2 regions of the Chryseobacterium sp. WG23 genome follow, and region 1 is predicted to be linked to the other one. Evidence: riboswitches for the same ligand, from Rfam matches in the RefSeq annotation. Region 1 holds a riboswitch; the other holds the start of a gene.
What was found. A riboswitch is a leader RNA that binds a small molecule or an ion and turns the genes downstream of it on or off. The one in region 1 is predicted to bind thiamine pyrophosphate.

Region 1 (3,542 bases):
TGAGCTGGATAATGTCCACTCCGCCCAGAATGGCTTGTTCGGCAACTTCCAGAAAGTTTTTTCCAATGCAATCGGCTTCAGAAATCACCAGATACAGCTGATAGGGAAAAGGATGCAGGCTCATTTTTGTTCTATCTTTAGGTTTTGGATGAATTCTTCTTCTGTCATATTGTACAGTTTATCAATCAGATTGACCTGGAGACTTCCGGGACCTTTACTTTGCTGAGCAGCCAGTTCTCCGGCAATGCCTATTACTGCCATTGCTGCAGCAACACCAAGTGTTTTATCTTCCACACTGCCTATAAACGCACCTGTTAATGCTGTAGCAGAACACCCAAGACCTGTTACTTTAGTCATAAGTGGATGCCCGTTTTTAATAAAAAAACTTTGTTGCGGACCTATAATAATATCCGTCTCACCGGAAACACAGACTATTGAATGGCAGCGCTGCATCAGTATTTGGGCAGCATGAACCGCTTCATTACTTTGTGCAGTACTGTCTGCCCCTTTAGTAACAGTGGTATTAGCTTGGGCCAGTGCAATAATCTCTGAAGCATTTCCTCTGATAACAGTAGGCTGAAATTGTAAGAGTTGTTGTAAAACCTGATCACGGAAAGAGTTTGCTCCCGCACCTACAGGGTCCAAAACCCAGGGTTTATCTGCTGAATGCGCTGTTTCAGCGGCCAGAAGCATAGACTCTGACCAGTATTCATCTAAAGTGCCTATATTGATCACCACCGAATGGGCAATACCAATCATTTCTTTGATTTCAGATCGGGCATGTGCCATAATGGGAGAGGCTCCAACAGCCAAAAGGGCATTGGCTGTATTGTTCATGACTACATAATTGGTGATGTTGTGAACCAGGGGAGATTTTTGTTTTACAAGCTGAACTTGCTGCCAAAGTATTTTTTCCATTGTTATCATTAAAATAAAAATAGCTTTAGGAAAAATCCAAAACAAAAACCACATGAGTAGATCAAGTAATTTTGCTTTTCCCTACGTCGGTGTAAGCCGTATCAGGTTCAAAGGGACTCTCTCAATTCTTTTTCAGAATACCCCTAAAGCAAAACAAATGTATAAAAATTATCACACCGGGCAAAAAACCTTCCCCGTAATTTTATCTTTCCACAAGTTCCTTTACCTGTTCTCCATAAAAATCCGTTTTCGTTGTATTGATTTTTAAGAGCTCATACCATTTTATAAAAGCTCCGATAAAAACAATAAGCATCAGTACCATAGCTGTTACCGCTAAAGCAGCCAATAAATACTGTTCTTTTGGAATATAAATGGTAGCAACCTGAATATAGCCGGCCCAGAAAGTAATTCCGGCCATAAAAACACCGGGAATAGCCGAGCATAAAGCATATTTTCCTCTGTTCATCCTGATCAGCATAGTGGTGCAGACAATCAATCCGCAGGCGGCAAGTAATTGATTGCTGATTCCGAATAGTGGCCAGATACTGCTTACATTTCCTGTGTATACCAGATATCCCCATGCAAAAGTGAAAAGAAGACTGCTGATGATAATTCCGGGAACCCAGTTTTTATCATTGAATTTTGGAATCACAGAACCCAGCATTTCCTGTAAAAAGAAACGCCCTACTCTTGTTCCGGCATCAATGGCTGTCAGGATAAATACGGCTTCAAACATAATGGCAAAATTATACCAGTATGCGGTTAATTGGTCCATATAAGGGATCTTATTGAATATGTGAGCCATTCCTACGGCAAGTGATACGGCCCCGCCGGTTCTGCCATGAAGATCAATACCAATCTTTTGAGAATAATAATCAATATCTATTCCATGTAAGGCAGGATGTGCTGCAAGAAAAGCATCATATGATTCTTTTGGGGTGTTGATGGCAAAATAATCTCCCGGCATTAATGTACATGCAGCAATGAGAGCCATTAAGGCCACAAAGCCTTCTACAAGCATGGCACCATAGCCTACAAAGAGAATTTCCCTTTCTTTATTAAGCATCTTGGGAGTTGTTCCCGTAGCAATTACGGCATGAAACCCCGAAATAGCACCACAGGCAATCACAATAAAAATAAATGGAAGTACGGGACCGCCAATGACAGGGCCTCCTCCATTTACAAAGGCGGTAAGTGCCGGCATCTGTACTGTAGGATGAATGACAATGACTCCTATAGCCAGCATAATGATTGTTCCTATTTTTAAATACGTAGAAAGATAATCGCGGGGAACCAATAATAACCAGACAGGCAATACAGAAGCTAAAAAACCATATAAAGGAATAGCTATGGAGATGGTTTTGATATCCCACGAAAATAAATTATTCATAGTGGGATTCTGCATCAGGCTGTGTCCACCAATAATTCCGGCAATTAAAAGAATACCGCCTAAAATACTGGCAAAAAGAACGCTGTTCTTTTTATAACGCATGATAAGCCCCATAATAACCGCAATAGGCATGGTGATGACCACTGTAAACAGAGACCAGGAAGCTTCATGCATGGCATTGATGCATGCCAGAGATAAACCTGCCAGGGTCAGGATCAATATAAATAAGATGGCAAATCCCGCTACGGTACCGGTTGCTTTACCGATTTCTTTGGATGCTATGGTAGCAAGACTTTGTCCTTTATGTCTTACAGAAGCGAATAATACCACCATATCATGTACACCACCTCCCAATACACAGCCAATTAAGATCCATAAGGCACCGGGCAAATAGCCAAACTGTGCAGCCAGAACAGGGCCTACCAGAGGGCCTGCAGCAGCAATAGCCGCAAAGTGATGCCCGAAAAGCACATTTTTATTCGTAGCGACATAATCTTTTCCGTCTGCAAACTCAACAGCCGGGGTCGTATGCTGGTCATTAAGACGAAGCACTTTGTTGGCGATAAAGATGCCATAAACACGGTAAGCTATAGCAAAAATTAGAACTGATGCAAATATGAGCGTAAGCGCATTGATATTGTTCAGGAAATTCATATCATTTTGTTTTTTTTAGTGAATAATTAAATCTGAATCCTATTTTATTATTAATAATTCAAATATCAGCCAAGTTAATTATTTTAAGTATAAAAAGTAATGATATGTATACTAATTTAGCAAATTTACTGTTTTGTAATTTTTTATTTAATTTATAGTTTTGATTATCAGTCCTTATGTATCTAAATTGCTTGCTTCGTAGATATATTATTTTTTCTGTGAAATAATGAAATCTACCATCTGATCTGTCATCTTATCAAGGGCGGATTTATTTGTAGTGGAAAAACTGTGAACGCCATTATCAATGATAATTAAGGATGTTTCTACTTTTGCCCTTTTGAGTTTTCTATATAACTTTTTAGACTGGCTCAGAGGGACGATTTTATCTTTATTTCCCTGAACGATTAAGGTAGGAACACCGTTTTCAGCATAAGTGACAGGAGAAATAGTTTTTAAATAATCTATGGCTCTATCCTGATCTTTTTTAATATCATATCCTGAAAGACCTTTTACCAGATTTTGCTGCAGACTGACAATTTTTTTTGAAATCCTTCCAATCATGGAAACCGGAATAACTCCC
Region 2 (3,542 bases), on a different contig from region 1:
CAGTTTATAAGTAATAACCCCATCTTTAACATCTTTTTTATTCGGAAGGCCTAAGTGTTCTTTCGGAGTTACATAACAAAGCATGGCACATCCGAACCATCCTATCATTGCTGCTCCAATTCCAGAAGTAATGTGATCATAACCCGGTGCAATATCCGTTGTCAAAGGGCCTAATGTATAAAATGGAGCTTCGTGGCATTCTTCCAGCTGTTTATCCATATTCTCTTTAATCATATGCATTGGAACGTGACCGGGACCTTCAATCATTACCTGTACATTATGTTTCCATGCAATTTTTGTAAGTTCTCCTAAAGTTTCCAGTTCGGCAAATTGTGCAGCATCGTTAGCATCAGCAATAGATCCGGGACGAAGGCCATCCCCAAGAGAAAAAGCCACATCATACTTCTTCATAATCTCACAGATCTCTTCAAAATGAGTATATAAAAAGTTTTCTTTATGATGAAAAAGACACCATTTAGCCATGATAGAACCTCCCCTGGACACAATTCCCGTTACTCTATTGACTGTCAGATGAATATATCGCAACAAAACTCCGGCATGAATGGTAAAGTAAGAAACTCCCTGCTCTGCCTGCTCAATCAGAGTATCTTTAAAAACTTCCCATGTAAGATCTTCAGGAACTCCTTTTACTTTTTCCAATGCCTGATAAATAGGAACCGTACCGATAGGCACCGGGCTGTTTCTGATAATCCATTCTCTCGTTTCATGAATGTTCTTTCCTGTGGAGAGGTCCATAATGGTATCAGCTCCCCATCGGCAGGCCCATACTGCTTTTTCCACCTCTTCATCGATACTTGAAGAAACAGCGCTGTTTCCGATATTGGCATTAATTTTTACTAAAAAGTTCCTTCCAATAATCATCGGTTCACTTTCCGGATGATTGATATTATTGGGAATAATAGCTCTTCCCGCAGCAATTTCATCTCTTACAAACTCCGGAGTGATTTTAGTTTTCGGAGTATTCGCGCCAAAACTGTTTCCAGAATGCTGGAAAGCCATCTCTTTTGAAACCGTTTCCAGCTGCTCAATACGCTGGTTCTCCCGAATGGCTACATATTCCATTTCAGCGGTGATGATTCCCTGTTTTGCGTAGTACAACTGGGTAATTTCTTTACCTTCCCGGGCAACTTTAGGTTTATGATCATAAGAAAAACGCAGCTCATCAAGCCGTGAGTCTGCTAAACGGGCTTTTCCATATTCGGATGAGATTCCATTCAGGATATTTACATCTTCTCTGTCTAAAATCCATTGTTCCCTTATTCTCGGAAGCCCTCTTTGAATATCAATTTCTGCATTGACATCCGTATAGGGACCGGAGGTATCATAAACCGTTACAGGAGCATTGTCTTCAAAGCCTCCTTTGGTAAGCCTGGTAGGACTAAGTGCTATTTCACGCATTGCTACACTGATAGGATGTATTGTTCCTTCAACATAGATTTTCTTTGAGTTCGGAAATGGCGAACACGTAATTGAATGAGCCATAAATATTGGTATTAAATATGAAAATTAACCACCCTGAGTGGCAGTAATAATTAAAACTGAATCTTTATCCTTAAGAAATGTCTCTGCCCAGGCGGACAGTGGAATAATACGGTTGTTTACAGCTACAGCAATCCCTTTTTTCTTTCCGGGTAGTTCCATAGCCAGTAATGCTTCCAGATTGTCGGGAAGTATATCAAATGTTTTTCGGGTGTGGTTGATTATAAGTTCCATTCCTAATAATTTTAATATACTTTAGGAATGGCCATTATTGTACAATAGAATGTACAGCAAAAGTCATCTGCTTTTCCCTACGCTGGTATAATCCAGATCAGGTTCAAAGGGTAAAGTCTCAGTCTGTTGGTCAACAGACACCCCTAAAGTCTGGGACGAAGGTAGGTATTTTTTCAGAATGGGCAAAATTGAATTTTCCTTACACAAAAAAACCACCTCAAAATTGAGATGGCCCTGTTTTATTTTCTAATAAACTTTAGCTTTGTTTTTTACTCCTCACAAGCTCTCCAGATTGCATCATTTTGCGGAACGGGTGCTGTAATTTCAATCTTTTCTTTGGTTACCGGGTGAATGAACTCCAGTTTCCTTGCATGAAGATTAATTCCTCCGTCAGGATTGGAACGGGGAGCCCCGTATTTAAGGTCTCCTTTGATGGGAATTCCAGTTTTAGATAATTGAGCACGGATCTGGTGGTGCCTGCCTGTTTCCAGATCAATTTCAAGAAGTATATAATTATCAAGTGTTTTAATAACATGATAGGTTAAAATAGCTTCTTTCGCTCCTTCTGTTGCCTTTGGAAAAACAATAGCTTTATTGTTTTTTTCGTTCTTCTTTAGGTAATGAACCAACCTCTGACTCTGTGGAATCATTTCTTTTCCTACCACAGCCCAATACGTCTTTTTGACCTCACGGTTTTTCACCATTTGAGTAAGGCGGGAAAGTGCTTTGGACGTTTTAGCATAGATTACCAATCCTGAAGTAGGACGGTCTATACGATGAACCAAGCCGAGAAAAACATTCCCCGGCTTAGCATCTCTTATTTTTATAAAATTCTTTATAGATTCTAATAATGATTCATCGCCGGTTTTGTCTCCTTGTACCAGTTGACCGACTTTTTTATTAACCACCAGAAGATGGTTATCTTCATATGCAATCTGCTCCTTCATAATTCTTCAGTCTATCTTCTTCTATTGGACAGTGAAAGAATAATTCCTCCCAAAAGACCAATGGTTTTAAGTACTGAAAGGGTCGAATCTTCAGGTATAAAGGCTCCGATGACGCAAATCCCTGCTGCAGCATACATAGCATAGACAAAGTTCTTATTCGTAAGCAAGGGTGCCTGAATAAAGAAACTCGCTCCTATCAGGACATAAAAAACCTTTCGGGACAGCAGATGATTGATTTCCGGGGAGAAAAGATTAAACCAGCCTATAGCGAGGCATACCAATGCGGCAATAGATAAAATTCCCTGGATAGATTGTTGTTGATTTTGCATAGATTAATAACTTTCGTTTTCGTTTGGAAATTCTACTGTCTTTACATCTTTTACGTATTGAGCAACAGCTCCTGTTATTTCAGTATAAAGATCAAGGTATCTTCTTAGGAATTTGGGGCTAAAGCCTTTATTCATTCCCACCATATCATGATATACCAAAACCTGCCCGTCACAGTCAGCTCCGGCGCCAATTCCTATAGTAGGGATAGAAATACTTTCCGTTACTCTTTTGGCCAGATCAGCAGGAATTTTCTCTAAAACTACAGAAAAACATCCCAGTTCTTCCAAAAGCTGTGCATCAGCAATCAGTTTCTCTGCTTCTGCTTCATCTTTTGCTCTTACTTTATAGGTTCCAAACTTATAAATAGATTGTGGAGTTAATCCCAAATGTCCCATTACAGGAATTCCTGCGTTCACGATTTTCTTTATCGATTTAGAAATCTCTTTTCCTCCTTCAATTTTCACGGCATGGGCACCTCCTTCCTTCATCATTCTTACTGCAGATTCCAATGCTTTTTCAGGGTTACTCTGA

Region 2: it holds a riboswitch for thiamine pyrophosphate, as region 1 does, so the genes downstream of both, thiS (sulfur carrier protein ThiS) here and thiM (hydroxyethylthiazole kinase) in region 1, are expected to answer to the same signal.

The regions. Positions count from the first base shown of each region.
Region 1 is NZ_JALCZE010000012.1:169,698-173,239, forward strand. It holds gene thiE (thiamine phosphate synthase) at 1-124, opposite strand, end outside; gene thiM (hydroxyethylthiazole kinase) at 121-918, opposite strand; TPP riboswitch at 980-1,073, opposite strand; gene MP477_RS18415 (carbon starvation protein A) at 1,121-2,962, opposite strand; gene MP477_RS18420 (alpha/beta hydrolase) at 3,170-3,542, opposite strand, start outside.
Region 2 is NZ_JALCZE010000003.1:288,121-291,662, reverse strand. It holds gene thiC (phosphomethylpyrimidine synthase ThiC) at 1-1,503, opposite strand, end outside; gene thiS (sulfur carrier protein ThiS) at 1,528-1,734, opposite strand; TPP riboswitch at 1,792-1,889, opposite strand; gene MP477_RS06560 (RluA family pseudouridine synthase) at 2,004-2,681, opposite strand; gene MP477_RS06555 (hypothetical protein) at 2,693-3,010, opposite strand; gene panB (3-methyl-2-oxobutanoate hydroxymethyltransferase) at 3,014-3,542, opposite strand, start outside.